Regions from separate parts of the Bacillus sp. JJ1609 genome, predicted to be linked through region 3. Evidence: riboswitches for the same ligand, from Rfam matches in the RefSeq annotation. Region 3 holds a riboswitch; each other region holds the start of a gene.
The links. Region 3 has a riboswitch for S-adenosylmethionine ahead of V7654_RS04525 (O-acetylhomoserine aminocarboxypropyltransferase/cysteine synthase family protein). Riboswitches for the same ligand answer to the same signal wherever they lie in the genome.

Region 1 (4,213 bases), on a different contig from region 3:
TATCAATGCTGAGACAGGTGAAATCATCAATAAATATAATGCAATCGACACTGCCGGCAAAACGGATCCTTCTTTGACAGGCTCGAACACAGTCGGTTCTGGAGTCGGAGTTCTAGGTGATACTAAAACGTTGAATACTTTACTTTCTAATGGTGCTTATTATCTACAGGACAACACTCGCGGTTCAGGTGTATTAACGTATGACGCAAAAAATCGTCAAACAACTCCTGGCTCTTTATGGATGGATGCGGATAACAATCTTAATGTGAAATATGATGGTGCTGCCGTTGATGCCCACTTCTACGCAGGCAAAACATATGATTATTATAAAAATGTGTTTAACCGCAATTCCTATGACAATAAAGGAGCAGCTTTGAAATCTTCTGTACACTACAGCAGAAATTATAATAATGCTTTCTGGAATGGCGCTCAAATGGTTTATGGTGATGGAGACGGAACCACTTTCGTCCCACTTTCAGGCGGTCTTGATGTTGTAGCACACGAATTGACACATGCTGTAACAGATTTCAGTTCCGATCTTGTTTACCAGTATGAATCTGGCGCTTTAAATGAAGCGATTTCTGATATCTTTGGCACAATACTTGAATTCCATACCAATAACAATCCGGATTTTGAAATTGGCGAGGATATCTACACACCTAATACAGCTGGAGATGCTCTTCGTTCAATGAGCGACCCAACTAAATATGGTGATCCTGACCACTATTCCAAGCGTTATACTGGTACATCCGATAATGGCGGCGTTCATACAAACAGCGGAATCATCAACAAGGCTGCTTACCTTCTAAGTCAAGGCGGAACACATTATGGTGTGACAGTACAGGGAGTTGGCACTGATAAACTGGGAGCAATCTTCTATCGTGCTAACACAGTATACTTCACATCTTCAACAAACTTCAGCCAGGCAAGAGCTGGACTTGTACAGGCTGCCACAGATCTTTATGGTGCTTCATCTGCAGAAGTAACTTCTGTTAACAAAGCATTTGACGCAGTTGGTGTAAATTAATAGAGTTTCATTTTTAGAGACTGACTTAAGAAGTTTAGGAACTTCTTGAGTCAGTTTTTTCATTTTACTAGATTATAGGTTTGATTGCAGACATCTTCTGGCGGTAATTTCTCTTTTTGGCAACCCCTTTTTATTCTGGATCACTATCTTCACATCAAAAGCCTTTATTGGTTACCTGTTTATCCCCTACCGTGCTTTTTTGGGCGCCAATGGACTTCATTGGTGACCTGTTTTTATCCTATTAGCATTTTTAGGCCCCAATCGCTTTTATTAGTTACTTGTCAACGATATGAGTAGTTATTTTCGAACGACAATTAATTATTTTTTAATCATAATTCCAGTCTTAGCGGTTCCGCTTCTCTCTTAATTGATTATTAAAAAACCTAAACGGTTAATACACTCAATCACTTTAGCGCTTTAATTAACTGTTGACAGCAGTTATAAAAGGTTGTAATATTTAGAGAAATTTAATAATTCTATAATTTCTTATCCAGAGAAGCAGAGGGTCCTGGCCCTATGAAGCTTCAGCAACCATCAACTTTTTGTTGAAAAGGTGCTAATTCCAGCAAGTTTTTTAAAACTTGGCAGATAAGGAGAATGACTCGTAATTATCAAAGTCTTCTTCTTATAGAAGGCTTTTTTATTTTATCTAAAAGACTAAAAACATCAGGAGTGAGTTTATTGGTAAAAATCGAAACGAAATTAGCACAGCTTGGCAACAGGAGTGAAACTGCGACTGGTGCAGTCAATCCCCCTATTTATTTAACGACAGCCTACCGTCATGAAGGAATCGGTCAGTCGAGCGGATATGACTATGTCCGCACAGGAAACCCTACCCGGGAAATTCTTGAAAAAGCAATTGCAGACCTTGAAGAAGGTGACCGCGGGTTTGCCTGCAGCTCAGGCATGGCTGCTATCTGGACGATCCTTTCCCTATTTCAGAATGGTGATGAGTGGGTCGTATCGAAGGATTTATATGGCGGAACCTATCGACTTCTGGAGCAAGGCTTCAAAAAATGGGGATTAAATTGTACATATGCCGATATGGCTGATTTGGATGAAGTCGCCTCAGCAATCACTCCGAAAACGAAGGCTCTTTTTGTAGAGACACCGACAAATCCTCTGATGGAGCAGGCAGACATCGAGGCAATCGCAGACATCGCAAAGACGAATGGGCTGTTGTTGATTGTCGACAATACGTTTTATACTCCCCTGCTGCAAAAACCGATCACCCTTGGAGCAGATATCGTTATCCATAGTGCCACTAAGTATCTTGGGGGTCACAATGATGTATTGGCGGGATTGATTGTTGCCAAAGGAAAGTCATTGTGTGATTCTCTATTCCTTCATCACAATGGAGGCGGCGCTGTGCTTAGTCCCTTTGATTCATGGCTTCTTATTCGGGGGATGAAGACCTTGTCATTAAGGATGGAGCGTCATGAACGAAACGCAATTCATCTGGTGGATTATTTAAAGGAACATGATGCCGTCACAGATGTCCTTTATCCTGGCAGGGGCGGGATGATTTCTTTCAGGGTGAAATCCTCTTCGATGGTGAATCCGTTTTTACAAAGCTTGTCCACCATCACCTTTGCAGAAAGTCTTGGGGGTGTTGAGAGCTTTATCACCTACCCTGCTACACAGACCCACGCAGACATTCCTGCTGAAATTCGTGAAAAAATCGGAGTTTGCGATCGTCTGCTTCGCTTCTCGGTGGGTATTGAGAATGCTGAAGATTTACTGGCTGATTTAGAAAATGCTTTTAAAAGAGCTGAACAGGAGGCAAAAGTATGAGCGACTGTTACACCTTTGATACAAGACTCCTTCATAATAAGCATAAAGTAGACCCAGCTACCGGAGGAGTCAGCGTTCCAATCCAGCATGCCTCCACCTTTCACCAGCATTCTGTAGACCATTTTGGGAAGTACGATTACAGCAGGAGTCTAAATCCCACCAGGGAAGCACTTGAAGAGATCATTGCTGAACTCGAAGGCGGGACTCGAGGTTTTGCCTTCTCTTCTGGTATGGCAGCCATATCGACGGCTTTTCTCCTCTTTTCCCAGGGGGACCATATTGTAGTGACGGAGGATGTTTATGGCGGAAGCTACCGGATGGTGACACAGGTACTCAACCGTTTTGGCATTGAACATACATTTGTTGATATGACAGATCTTGATGCAGTAGAAAAAGCGGTCAAGCCCAATACGAAATTACTATATGTAGAAACACCATCGAATCCTTTGCTTAAGGTTACTGACATTCAAGCGATTAGCAAAATTGCAAAGAAGCATGGAGTTTATACATTTGTCGACAATACCTTCATGACTCCCTATTTACAAAGACCACTGGAGCTTGGAGCGGATCTTGTCCTCCACAGCGCAACGAAATTCTTGTCAGGACACAGTGATACCGTTGCCGGTCTAGCTGTTGTTAAAAATAATGATCTCGGAAATAAGCTTTATTCCCTGCAAAACTCGTTTGGTGCAATCCTGGGAGTACAGGATGCCTGGCTGGTAATGAGAGGCATTAAAACATTATCAGTGAGGATGAACCAGTCACAGGACAGTGCGGTTAAGATTGCTCATTTCCTTAAAAATGAACCTTCTATTAAAAACGTGTATTATCCTGGTCTATCTGAGCATCCTCAGTATAACGTACAACGCCATCAGGCTGATGGTCCAGGTGCAGTGCTCTCTTTTGAGCTTGAGAATGTGGAGCAATTAAAGAGATTCATAGAAAATCTAAAGCTGCCAGTGTTTGCGGTCAGTCTTGGAGCAGTCGAATCGATCATCTCCTACCCTGCAAAAATGTCTCATGCAGCCATGCCGGAGGATGAACGAAAAAAACGCGGAATCAGTGACGGCCTGCTGCGGCTATCGGTTGGACTTGAAAATGCGGATGATCTGATCAAGGACTTCGAGCAGGCATTAATATGTGTTACCAAAGAAACACCACACAAGGAGGCAGTAAAATGAGCTTCCTGAAACGGTTAGAAAATGAAATTTTAATAGCGGATGGAGCAATTGGCACCCTTCTCTATTCTTACGGTGCAGGAACCTGTATTGAAGAATTGAATATTTCTCATCCCGAGGATATAGTTCGTATCCATAAGGCGTACATGGATGCAGGTGCAAATTTAATCCAGACAAATACGTACGCAGCAAATTATATAAAACTTGAAAGATA
Region 2 (4,213 bases), on a different contig from region 3:
TAAAATAATGCCCTGGCTCAAGCTTGTAAATGCCTTCAGACAATGTGTTTGGTTCTGGAACGAACTGATACGTTAAATAATGCTGCAATGCCTTGTAATCAAGTACATCATTCTCTAATGCAAGCAGGATGCTCTTCTTTTCAGAACCAAAATAAGTGCGGTCTCCGTCTTCAAAAAAGAAGAATGGCTTAATGCCAAAGTGATCGCGTGCTCCAAAAAGGATTTGTTCCTGTTTGTCCCAAATGACAAAGCCGAACATTCCGCGCAGCTTGTCAACTGCGTGCTCTTTGTAATGGCTGTAAAGAGCAATGATGACTTCTGTATCAGAGTGAGTCTCGAATTTAAGTCCCTCTTCAATTAATTCATCGCGAAGCTCAAGATAGTTGTAAATCTCGCCATTGAAAATGATCCAGTACCTTTCATTTTCATACGTCAGAGGCTGATGTCCCGCTTCAATGTCAATAATGCTCAGACGGCGGAAGCCAAATTGGATATGCTCATCATAAAAATACCCATCATCGTCCGGTCCACGGTGGGTAATGATATCGTTCATATTTTTAAACAGCTGCTTTTGTTCGCTGCTGAATTCTTGTGCTTTTTCATGTACACAACCGATAAAGCCACACATTATGTACTTCACCTTCTCCATTTCAGAAAAAATTTATTGTTCTTTCGTTAAGCTCATCTAAAAACATACCATCTAATACTACCATTAAACACAAAAAATTTGCAGTAAAATCTCAGGGAAAATTAAGGTAATACTTTATTTTACACCTTTTGGTCTAGATGCAAACCAGAAACTCCATTCTTGCGGGTATTTAGGTCCTGTTTGCCTTTGCAGTTCTCTTAATAAGACGGAAAATTAAAAAGGGAGTTACATATTTCTATGCAACTCCCTTTTCGATTTTATTAAGCTTGTGCTTGTGTACGTAATGCTTCTGCTTTGTCAGTACGCTCCCAAGGAAGATCAACATCCGTGCGGCCGAAGTGTCCGTATGCTGCTGTCTGCTTGTAGATCGGCTTACGAAGGTCAAGCATGTTAATGATGCCAGCAGGACGAAGGTCGAAGTTGTTATTTACAACATCGATCAATACATCTTCACTTACTTTTCCTGTTCCGAAAGTATCGATAGAGATGGATACAGGACGGGCAACACCGATAGCGTAAGCAAGCTGAACCTCAACTTTTTCAGCAAGGCCAGCAGCTACGATGTTTTTCGCAACGTAACGTGCAGCGTATGCAGCTGAACGGTCAACTTTTGTAGGATCCTTACCAGAGAATGCACCGCCGCCGTGGCGAGCATATCCGCCGTAAGTATCAACGATGATTTTACGGCCAGTCAATCCTGCATCACCTTGTGGTCCGCCGATTACGAAACGGCCAGTTGGGTTGATGAAGTATTTTGTATTTTCATCGATCAATTCTGCTGGTACAACAGGATTGATGACATGTTCTTTAAGATTGCGCTGGATTTGCTCCAGGGAAACTTCTGGGTGGTGCTGTGTTGAAATAACGATTGTATCGATGCGGACAGGCTTGTCGTTCTCATCGTATTCAACTGTTACTTGAGTTTTTCCATCCGGACGAAGGTATGGAAGGATTTCTTCTTTACGAACTAAAGTCAGGCGGCGTGATAGCTTGTGTGCCAATGAAATTGGAAGAGGCATAAGCTCTTTTGTTTCGTTGCATGCAAAACCGAACATTAAGCCCTGGTCTCCTGCACCGATTGCTTCGATCTCTTGATCAGACATTTGTCCTTCACGAGCTTCAAGAGCCTGGTCAACACCCATTGCGATATCGGCAGACTGCTCGTCAATCGAAGTCAATACTGCGCAAGTTTCAGAGTCAAAACCGTATTTAGCGCGCGTATAACCGATTTCCTTAACTGTTTCACGAACGATTTTTGGAATATCTACGTATGTAGATGTTGTGATTTCCCCTGCAACTAGTACAAGGCCTGTAGTAACTGATGTTTCTGCAGCAACACGGGCATTAGCGTCCTTAGCAAGGATCGCATCCAAAATTGCGTCAGAGATCTGATCGCAAATTTTATCCGGATGGCCTTCTGTTACTGACTCAGAAGTGAACAAACGACGTTTTGTTGACATCTGATTTCCTCCCTCATTTATAAAAAATTGATCGAGGCTGTCCCAATACAAACCTCGGTGTGATACGGTACTCATTCCCTATGTAGTATGAAATAAACGCTGAGTTTTTATTAGAAAAATTTGTTTAAACTTCATGCTGAGTTAACTTTTCCTAATCCTACCCATGGGAGCAATGACACCAAAGAAGGCAGATCGACTGCTATTGGTAATAGACCAGCAGACAGAATACAGAAAAAAACAATATAAAAAACCTCTCCATAGCTTGAGGAAAGGTTTTTGCTTTAATCCGCGCCTTTCGCTCTTATCGTTCAAGGGCATTTCCCTTGCGTCAGGTTAGCACCTTTGCCCGAAAAAAACATACCTTTACCAGGCTGTTATTTCTCGTTTGCAGGTTGCTGGGTTTCATTGGGCCTGTCCCTCCACCAGCTCGGGATAAGAGAGTATCCGTTCAAATCAAAATCATAACGAACCTACAAATACATGTCAATCCTTTTCTTCACAAAATGTCGATTCATGCAGAACTTTCCCACTTTAAAGCGCTGGGGGTCTGACCCCCAATGCGTTAGTGTGTTAAAATCCTGGGGTGGAGTTATTTGGTTCTTGCTCCGGCCTTCTTCTATTTATATATACATTTTTGTAAAAGAGGGAATTTTTTCGAGCATTAGTATAGATTAATTAATGTAATGTGCTAAACTAATAGCGAGATGTAAACACTTTCAATATATCAATCTTTTAAAAAGGAAGGTATTCTCGGATGAATGTTGTAGGAATTTCCAATGAACTTTCAGCTTTATTAAAAGGAAGCAATATACAGGTACAGCTATCTGTCCCGCAGCTGGTTGAAAAAGTATTGAATCGCAATGAAGGTCTGTTGACCTCCACAGGTGCAGTAAGAGCTACTACTGGAAAGTACACTGGCCGCTCACCTAAGGATAAATTTATTGTAGAAGAGGAATCGGTAAAGGATAAGATTGACTGGGGCTCTGTCAACCAGCCAATTTCTGAGGAATCCTTTACGAAACTTTATAATAAAGTTTTGAATTTCCTGAAAGAAAAAGAAGAAGTCTTTGTATTTAAAGGCTTTGCTGGTGCAGACAAGAAATACCGCCTTCCTATACAGGTCATTAACGAGTATGCGTGGCACAACTTATTTGCCCACCAATTATTCATTCGCCCGGATGCAGAGGAACTGCTTAGCCATGAAGCGGGATTTTCTGTCATTTCTGCGCCTACCTTCAAAGCTGATCCAAAGGAAGATGGGACAAACTCAGAAACATTTATCATCGTCTCATTTGAGAAGCGCGTCGTACTAATTGGCGGTACAGAATATGCAGGAGAAATGAAGAAATCTATTTTCTCTGTCATGAATTATCTTCTTCCTGAAAACGGCATCCTATCCATGCATTGCTCTGCTAACGTAGGGCGTGAAGGTGATGTTGCCTTGTTCTTCGGATTATCCGGAACAGGAAAAACCACATTGTCTGCTGATACGAACCGCCGATTGATCGGCGATGATGAGCACGGCTGGTCGGCAAACGGTGTTTTCAACGTTGAAGGTGGCTGCTATGCAAAGTGCATCAACCTTTCTAAGGAAAAAGAGCCACAGATTTATGACGCGATCCGCTTCGGTTCTGTCCTTGAAAATGTTGTTGTTAACAGTGAAACGCGCGTTGCTGACTATGATGACAGCTCACTGACGGAAAATACTCGCGCAGCTTATCCAATTCAGGCAATCGATAATATCGTTGAACCAAGTATTGCAGGACATCCGAATACGATTGTATTCTTGACTGCTGACGCCTTTGGAGTGCTGCCTCCAATTGCGAGGCTTACCAAGGAGCAAGCAATGTACCACTTCTTGAGTGGCTATACATCCAAACTTGCAGGAACAGAACGCGGCATCACATCACCACAGGCAACATTCTCTACCTGCTTCGGTTCCCCTTTCTTGCCGCTTGCTGCGACACGCTATGCAGAGATGCTTGGCGAAAAAATCGATGAGCATAACGCGAAGGTATTCCTCGTTAACACAGGATGGACTGGTGGAGAGTACGGAACAGGAAGCCGGATGAAGCTTGCCTTCACACGTGCAATGGTTCAGGCC
Region 3 (4,213 bases):
AAAATTAGATATTACTGACCGTGTGACAGGCAAATTAGAAAATGGAGCAATCCAGCTTTATTTAGAAAATGACCCAATCGGAAAGATCAAACTCCCGGAAGGTGTTCAGCTTGAGCTTGGTCATCATTATAAATCCGAACAGAATAGAATTTACCAGCATGTATCAGTTCCGGACCAATCAGAACCTCGGTATACTGATTGTGATGAAGGCGGCTGGTGTTAAGGATTAAACAGCGGCCAATTGAGCCGCTGTTTTTTTCATAAAAACATACTTAGGGGCTAGTTCAAATTTTTGCAATATAAAACAAAAACAGTGACAATAGAAATATGTACTAACCCGCACAATTCAATTAATAATGTTTATAATGTTGTAAAGTAATTATTTTCTGGTGCTAGGTGGTTATGGCGATGGACGAAAATCACAAGGTGATCATAGTGGAAGGCTCGTCAGACAAAAGAAAGGTACAGACCGTACTAAAAGAACCGGTAGAAATTATTTGCACAAATGGAACGATTGGTGTGTCTAAGCTTGATGAGCTGATTGATTCACTTTTTGATAAAGATGTATATATTCTCGTGGATGCGGATGCATCCGGGGAAAAGCTTCGAAAGCAATTTAAACGGGAGTTTCCCGAAGCGAATCATCTGTATATTGATAAAATGTACAGGGAAGTGGCCACTACACCGGAATATCATCTGGCTACTGTTTTAATCGCAGCAAATATCGACGTTCATGCAGAGTATTTAGAAAAAGGATGACTGTAGATGAAAGAGTGGACAAAGGAAGAAATAGAAGCTTTTTTGGGAGAAAAGCAGACAGGATTCCTGTATTTTTATACGCCTATGTGCGGAACATGCCAGGTAGCAGGAAAGATGCTTACAGTAATAGAACAATTGCTGCCTGATATTTCTGGCGGCAAAGCAGATTTGAATTACTTGCCGGCAATGGCCGAGCGATTCGAAATCGAAAGCGTTCCATGCCTGATTGTCTTAAACGAGGGAGAGATTCAGGAGAAAATATATGCCTTTCAATCCGTCCCTTATTTATATGAAAAATTGAAAACACTAGAGAATGTACAAACAAACGGCTAAGCCGTTTGTTTTTTTGATCAGCAGTCTTAAAACTTATCTGAGGCGTGTGAAATATCATTTGCCCCTGAGAGAATCATGAAGGGCTTAGCTACATTGCATGATCTTTAGACATATTTCTCGGGAAATGATAGACAATGCCGAAATTCAACCTAGGCATTGTCTTTTTTTAGCTGATTTCGCACGAAAGCAAGAATAAGGTATCAAGTATTTGCTGGAATGCAGCATCAATCGACTTTCTTACCCTGGTGAACCTATTTATTTAGGTGTCCCGTACTATTTGTCGAAGGATTATTACAGGTTTTTTCCATTACACAAGGAATATGTAATAACAGGGGGCTGAACGGGATGGAAGAAAGAATCGAAAGCTTTATGAATGAAATTCAGAACAAGAATCATATTATGCTATTAGTTAATAATCTGGATTTATGTCTCTCGATTGAAGCAGAAGAGCAAACTTATTATTTATCGTTAAAAAAGAATAAGGTTGAATTCAGCAGAGAGGGTACATTTCCAGCTGTTCAATATGCGAAGCTTTCTGGAAGGGAAGATCATTTAATTCATTTGCTTGATGGACACATAAAGCTTCGTGAGGGCATTAACATAGGCTATTTCAATCTTGTATGCCCATTTAGGACTTTATTGGTGCTTGATTCAATCTTTTATCTTGCCAGGCCGATGCCTGCAAAAGTTTTTATCTGAAAAATCAAAAAAATATTTGACCGGCTGCTCTAATGCATGATATTATCACGTTAACTTACAAAACCATTTCGAGGCAAAAATTTTAAAACTAAATATTCTTATCAAGAGAGGCGGAGGGACTGGCCCAATGAAGCCCGGCAACCGGTTAATAAACACGGTGCTAATTCCATCAGAGTAATTGCTCTGAAAAGATAAGGAGAGACGATAAACGACCCTCTTCTTAGGAAGAGGGTTTTTTCGTTTCTTCTTTCCTAAAATTAATCGAATGGAGAGATGGAAATGGCGGAAAAACAGCGGAACTACAAAATTGAAACTTTAGGTGTACATGGAGGGCAATCACCAGATTCGGTTACAGGGGCTAGAGCGTTGCCAATCTATTCTAGCAATGCTTTTCAATTTGAAAATACGGGCCATGCGGCTGATTTATTTGCACTTAAAGAGTCGGGCTATATCTATTCCAGGATACATAACCCGACAGTAACAGCTCTAGAGGAAAAAGTTGCATTGCTTGAGGGTGGCATTGGCGCGCTGGCAGTATCCAGTGGGATGGCAGCAATCACAATGGCTATCTTGAATATTGCTCATGCAGGTGATGAAATAGTGGCTGCTTCCAATCTCTATGGAGGTACTTATAATCTTTTTGCCGTTACTTTGCCCAAGTATGGGATAAAAGTTCACTTTGTCGACCCTGAAAACACTGAGAATTTCAGAAAAGCAATCACACCGAAAACGAAGGCCATTTTTGCAGAAACGATTGGAAACCCAAGCCTGCGAGTTTTAGATATTGCTAAAGTAGCTGACATTGCCCACGAGACAGGAGTTCCACTGATCATCGACAATACGTTCGCCACTCCATATTTATGCCGGCCAATCGAGCATGGAGCAGACATTGTAGTCCACTCAGCAACAAAATGGCTTCTTGGAAATGGAACAGTTCTCGGGGGTATCATCGTTGACGGAGGCAATTTTGACTGGAAGTCTCCTAAGTTCCCTGGTTTTAATGAACCGGATTCCAGCTATCATGACCTTGTATACAGCGAGGCAATCGGGGCTGCAGCTTTTATTGTAAAAGCACGGGTACAGCTGCTGCGTGACCTGGGGCCATCAATCAGCCCGCAAAGCGCGTTCCAATTCAATCTGGGAATTGAGACTTTACATGTCAGGATGAAAGAGCATGTCGCGAATACATTGAAGGTGGTTGAATTCCTTGAATCACATCCGGCAGTTACGTGGGTTGCATACCCGGGACACGATGCCCATCCTGACAAAAGGCTTTCAGATCAATATTTACCTAAAGGTGCAGGAGCCATTGTTGTTTTCGGCATCGAAGGAGGAAGGGATGCTGGAGCAAAGCTGATCAATTCAGTCAAATTATGGTCGCACGTTGCCAATGTTGGAGATGCGAAAAGCTTGATTATCCATCCGGCAAGCACGACACATCAACAGCTTGATGCCGAAGGACTTAAGGCAGCCGGCGTTCCCGAGGACCTGATCAGACTCTCGGTCGGAATTGAAAATATAGAAGACATTTTAGAAGATTTGGAGCAGGCGATCGAAAAAGCGACTGGTGTTCCATCTGCTGCAGCAAAAGTATAAAACGCATTTTCCAGTACATTCCATTTGATATTTGAGAATAATTTTATTGACACCCTTTTTTATTCCATGATAAAATCACACTCGTAACTTAAAACCGATTAAAAACTGAATAGCGTGCTCTTATCAAGAGAGGTGGAGGGAAGTGCCCTATGAAACCCGGCAACCGTCAATAAGCTTGCTTATTGAAATGGTGCCAATTCACTCAAAGCTTTTAGCTTTGGTAGATGAGAGAAAGGATACAGCCTACAATTATGCCTTTCTGCTCATATGCAGAAAGGCTTTTATTATTTTAAGAGCATAATTGGTCTGTGGACCCTGTGAGTTGTTTGAATTAATTTACTCAGGGAATGGGAAACTAGACTGATAAAGTTGGACAATTTAACGGTTTTAAAAAAGATTATTCGGTTGTAAAGAGGGTGAGTCGATTGATCACAATAAAAAAGGCGAAAAAGATTTATGCTTCCAAAAAGGGAGAAGTAAAAGCCGTCGATGATGTAAATCTTGAAGTCAAAGAAGGTGAGATTTATGGGGTCATCGGATATAGCGGTGCCGGTAAAAGTACATTGATCCGCATGTTGAATGGTCTTGAAATCCCTACATCAGGTTCAGTGGTCGTGGCCGGCAGGGAAGTATCTCGAATAAAAGGAGCAGAACTCAGAAAAGCGCGCCAGGAAATAAGCATGATTTTCCAGCATTTCAATTTGCTCTGGTCAAGGACAGTGGCGGAAAATATTGCTTTCCCGCTCGAAATTGCCGGTGTTTCAAAATCGGAAAGGGACAAAAGGGTAAAAGAGCTCATTTCACTGGTTGGCCTTGACGGCAGGGG
Region 4 (4,213 bases), on a different contig from region 3:
ATCTCAATAAAAATCAATCAGCTTGTCCAGGGGATGGAAGCATCAAAAGAATTGGGTGCAAGAGTTCTTTATAATGTGGAGTCCATCAGTGCAGTTGTGGAACAAACAGCTGCAGGCAGCGAGGAGATATCAGCTTCAACTGCAGAACAGCTCTCAGCCTTCGGAAATCTTTCCAAAAAAGTAACCGACCTCCGCAAGCTGACAAATGATTTGAATATTTCGGTTTCCGTATTTAAATTTAAAAGGTAAAATGTAAGTATCACGGCTAGAATGCTGTGATACTTTTTTATTTGGCAAAGAGAAAGCTCAATATTGATTTATTGATTTTGGCACTATGTTGATTAACTCAGAATGAGCGAGACAACTTCGGGAAACTCGGGATAACGCCGAGGAGGCTTCAGGACTGACCACGGAAAAGGTGCACTGGAGAGGAAATCAACAGGTAAGTTTAACAGAATTTTTTAATTAAAATTGAAGAAAAAATTAATAGAAACACAGCATTTAAGCTTTAATGCAGAAAAGGATGGTGAAGGGACATGAAACAGGCAGATATATTTTTAGCGTTTTTTCGAGTAGGAATCCTCGGCTACGGAGGAGGGCCATCCTCAATCCCACTTGTACATAAGGAAGTCGTAGAAAAATATAAATGGATGGAAGCCGATGAATTCAGCGACATTCTTGCGTTAGCAAATGCCCTGCCGGGACCGATCGCGACGAAGTTGGCAGGATATATCGGCTTCCGTGTAGCCGGCGTCCTGGGAATGATTAATGCACTGGCAGCGACAATTATACCAACCATTATTTTGATGATCCTTCTTCTGACCGGCCTGAATGCCTATAAGGATGAACCATGGGTAAGCGGCATGGCCCAGGCTGTGGGACCAGTAGTTGCTGTGATGCTTGCTGTTCTGACATGGGATTTCGTAAAAAAATCCGGAACCTCCAAGCTCGGTTGGAAATGGACAGCGATTGCGCTGGCTGGAAGCTTACTGCTTATGCAATTCCTACACGTACACCCAGGAATTTTAATTTTTGTTTTATTAATAGGCGCCTTGCTTAAGAAGGACTCTTCTTCTAAAAATGAAAAAGCAGGAGGAGAGCAGCGATGATTTATTTTAAAATTTTTTTGGCCTTCTTTATCCCTGGGATTTTAGGCTACGGCGGAGGTCCGGCCTCCATTCCGTTAATTGAAAATGAAGTAGTTGACCGCTACGACTGGATGACGGTTAATGAATTCAGTGAAGTGCTCGCGATGGGCAATGCCCTGCCAGGACCAATCGCAACGAAAATGGCCGGTTATATTGGCTATTCGGAGGGAGGAATCCTCGGTGCGGCTGTCGGAGTATTTGCTTCAGTTGCTCCTTCCTTGATCTTAATGATCGGGTTGCTCGGCCTGTTAATGAAATTTAAGGATTCTCAGAGAGTAAAGCGTCTTACCCTCGTCGTCCGTCCAGTCATTGCCGTTTTACTTGGGGTCATGACATATGATTTCTTTTTCTCTTCCTATGAAGGGGTCGGACTGCTGCAGACAGGACTAATCGGCGGCCTGAGCTTTTTGCTTATGGAAAAAATGAAAGTGCACCCTGCATATGTCATAGCAGGAGCGCTCGTATACGGAGCCCTTGTTTTATCTTAAACAAGGGTTTTTCTTATACATTTTTCATATTTTATTTTTACTGAATTTGGCAAAAAGGGAGAGGAAATGCATTAATGCGCAAAAAAAAAATCTAGCTTACTCCCGCAACAATGAAAGCGGTATCATGGGTTTGAATATCAAAATACTATATTGACAAACAAATCAGAAGGTTTTATGATTTCAATTATCAAATTAAATAAGTTACTTATCAAGAGTGACCGAGGGATTAGGCCCTATGACGTCCGGCAACCTCCTTTTAGGAACGGTGCCACTTCCTACAGAATGATTTCATTCTGAGAGATAAGTCGTATAGATTTTTACGATGCCTCTTTCTGTGAATGAAAGAGGCATTTTTTCGTTTAGAGATACGAATTGTTGCTACAGAGATACCAGGCGAATAAGGACGTTTTGATAGGGGGGCAATACATGATAGAAGTTAGTAAATTGGTCAAGGTGTATGAAACGAAAAGTGGAACTGTAACAGGTGTTGACCATGTATCGTTAAGGGTGAATAAGGGTGAGATTTATGGAATCGTCGGCTACAGCGGAGCAGGAAAAAGTTCCTTGCTCAGATGCTTAAATCTCCTTGAAAAGCCGACGTCGGGGGAAGTGATTATCGACGGTGTGGAGCTTACTTCCTTAAATAAAAGTGACCTGCGCAAAGCGCGTCTGAAAATAGGTATGATTTTTCAGCATTTCCACCTCGTCAGTGCTAAAACGGTAAGTGAAAATATCGCTTTTGCCCTAAAAGCAGCAGGCACTCCAAAAACCAAGATAAATGAAAGAGTAATAGAATTACTGGATATGGTTGGCCTTTCGGATAAAAAAGATGTATATCCTGCACAATTGTCCGGGGGTCAAAAACAGCGCGTGGGGATTGCCAGGGCACTTGCGAACAATCCTTCAGTCCTGCTGTGTGATGAAGCTACTTCAGCATTGGACCCAAGCACAACAAGATCGATTTTAGCATTGTTAAAAAAGATAAATACTGAATTAGGAATCACAATCGTCCTCATCACTCACGAAATGGAAGTAGTCAAGTCGATTTGTGACAGGATGGCTGTCATGCAGGATGGAAAAATCATCGAAGAAGGAAATGTGTATGATGTGTTTGCCAACCCGCAGCAGCCACTGACAAAGGACTTTGTCAACTCGATCCTTCAGTTTGATCTTCCGGAAAGGCTGCTTGAGGAGCGTCAGGGAAAGATCATTAAAATTTACTTCCAGGGTGCGATTGCTGAGCAATCCGTCATTTCTGATGTGTTCCAAAAATTCAAAGTAAGAGGCAATATCCTTCATGGAAAGATTGAATACATACAGGAGATTCCGCTTGGGATTTTTATCATGGAGGTTGCAGGTGACAAGAACGAACTTGACCGCGCTATAGACTATATCGCATCAAGAACAAAAAATCTGGAGGTGATTCATGATGCTGCCTGAGAGCCTGGTTTCCCTGCTGCCGGAATTGAATAAAGCATTCTTTGAAACGATTTATATGGTCGGAATATCTATCGTTGTGGCGATCGTCATTGGGCTGCCAACGGGGGTGCTGTTATTTGTCACAGATAAAGGCTTATTCCTGGAGAATCAAATTTTTAAAAATATCGCAGGCTTCATCGTAAATATGCTTCGTTCAGTTCCATTTATCATCCTGCTGATCGCCCTGCTGCCGCTGGCTAACTTAATTGCCGGCACTACAATTGGGCCAACAGCAGCATCTGTTTCCTTATCGGTCGCAGCCATTCCTTTCTTTGCAAGAATAGTAGAGCAAAGCTTCCGGGAAATCGATAAAGGGGTAATCGAGGCAGCAGTTGCAACAGGTGCAACACCGTGGATGATTATAAAAGATGTACTTATCCCAGAAGCCCGTCCGGGAATTGTCCAGGGAGTGACCATTACGATCATCAGTCTTGTTGCCTACTCAGCAATGGCAGGGATTGTTGGCGGCGGCGGAGTTGGCGACCTTGCAATCCGTTTCGGCTACTACCGATATGACAATACCATCATGATTACTACGGTTATTATTCTAATTTGCCTGGTCCAGCTGATTCAGTTCGGCGGGGACAGGATTGCAAGATTAGTAGATAAAAGATAAAAGATAAAAAAATGGGGGTTATTTTAAATGAAAAAGCTTATTTATTCAGTCGTTTTATTCTTAACAATCGGATTGCTTGCAGCATGCAGCAGCGATTCAGCTTCAAACGGAGATACGAAGGAAGACAAGAAGGAAGTCACATTTGGAGCGACTTCTGGCCCTTACAGTGATATGGTTTCCAAAGCAATCAAACCATTGCTTGAGAAAAAAGGATATGAAGTGAAAGTTGTGGAATTCAGCGATTACATCCAGCCTAACTTAGCTTTATCAAAAGGGGACCTTGATGCAAACCTATTCCAGCACAAAGTGTATATGGAGAATTTCGCAAAAGAGCATGACCTTGAATTATCTGAAGTTATTGTCGTCCCAACAGCTCCAATGGGAATCTATTCAAAGAAATTCAATTCACTTGATGAGGTATCAGAGGGCTCTGCCATCGCAATTCCAAATGACCCAACAAATGCTGCCCGTGCCTTTCTGAT

Region 1: another riboswitch for S-adenosylmethionine. It lies ahead of V7654_RS11850 (methionine biosynthesis PLP-dependent protein); the one in region 3 lies ahead of V7654_RS04525 (O-acetylhomoserine aminocarboxypropyltransferase/cysteine synthase family protein).
Region 2: another riboswitch for S-adenosylmethionine. It lies ahead of metK (methionine adenosyltransferase); the one in region 3 lies ahead of V7654_RS04525 (O-acetylhomoserine aminocarboxypropyltransferase/cysteine synthase family protein).
Region 4: another riboswitch for S-adenosylmethionine. It lies ahead of V7654_RS18285 (methionine ABC transporter ATP-binding protein); the one in region 3 lies ahead of V7654_RS04525 (O-acetylhomoserine aminocarboxypropyltransferase/cysteine synthase family protein).

The regions. Positions count from the first base shown of each region.
Region 1 is NZ_JBALSS010000013.1:58,203-62,415, reverse strand. Features, by position in the region: gene V7654_RS11855 (M4 family metallopeptidase) at 1-1,027, shown strand, start outside; SAM riboswitch class I at 1,511-1,622, shown strand; gene V7654_RS11850 (methionine biosynthesis PLP-dependent protein) at 1,709-2,821, shown strand; gene metC (cystathionine beta-lyase) at 2,818-4,002, shown strand; gene V7654_RS11840 (bifunctional homocysteine S-methyltransferase/methylenetetrahydrofolate reductase) at 3,999-4,213, shown strand, end outside.
Region 2 is NZ_JBALSS010000024.1:242,808-247,020, forward strand. Features, by position in the region: gene asnB (asparagine synthase (glutamine-hydrolyzing)) at 1-628, opposite strand, end outside; gene metK (methionine adenosyltransferase) at 910-2,109, opposite strand; SAM riboswitch class I at 2,408-2,548, opposite strand; gene pckA (phosphoenolpyruvate carboxykinase (ATP)) at 2,864-4,213, shown strand, end outside.
Region 3 is NZ_JBALSS010000005.1:171,704-175,916, forward strand. Features, by position in the region: gene V7654_RS04505 (YusG family protein) at 1-223, shown strand, start outside; gene V7654_RS04510 (toprim domain-containing protein) at 403-759, shown strand; gene V7654_RS04515 (thioredoxin family protein) at 766-1,092, shown strand; gene V7654_RS04520 (hypothetical protein) at 1,438-1,791, shown strand; SAM riboswitch class I at 1,887-1,989, shown strand; gene V7654_RS04525 (O-acetylhomoserine aminocarboxypropyltransferase/cysteine synthase family protein) at 2,071-3,387, shown strand; SAM riboswitch class I at 3,505-3,618, shown strand; gene V7654_RS04530 (methionine ABC transporter ATP-binding protein) at 3,813-4,213, shown strand, end outside.
Region 4 is NZ_JBALSS010000025.1:96,337-100,549, forward strand. Features, by position in the region: gene V7654_RS18270 (methyl-accepting chemotaxis protein) at 1-249, shown strand, start outside; gene V7654_RS18275 (chromate transporter) at 537-1,109, shown strand; gene V7654_RS18280 (chromate transporter) at 1,106-1,636, shown strand; SAM riboswitch class I at 1,839-1,943, shown strand; gene V7654_RS18285 (methionine ABC transporter ATP-binding protein) at 2,063-3,076, shown strand; gene V7654_RS18290 (methionine ABC transporter permease) at 3,066-3,731, shown strand; gene V7654_RS18295 (MetQ/NlpA family ABC transporter substrate-binding protein) at 3,759-4,213, shown strand, end outside.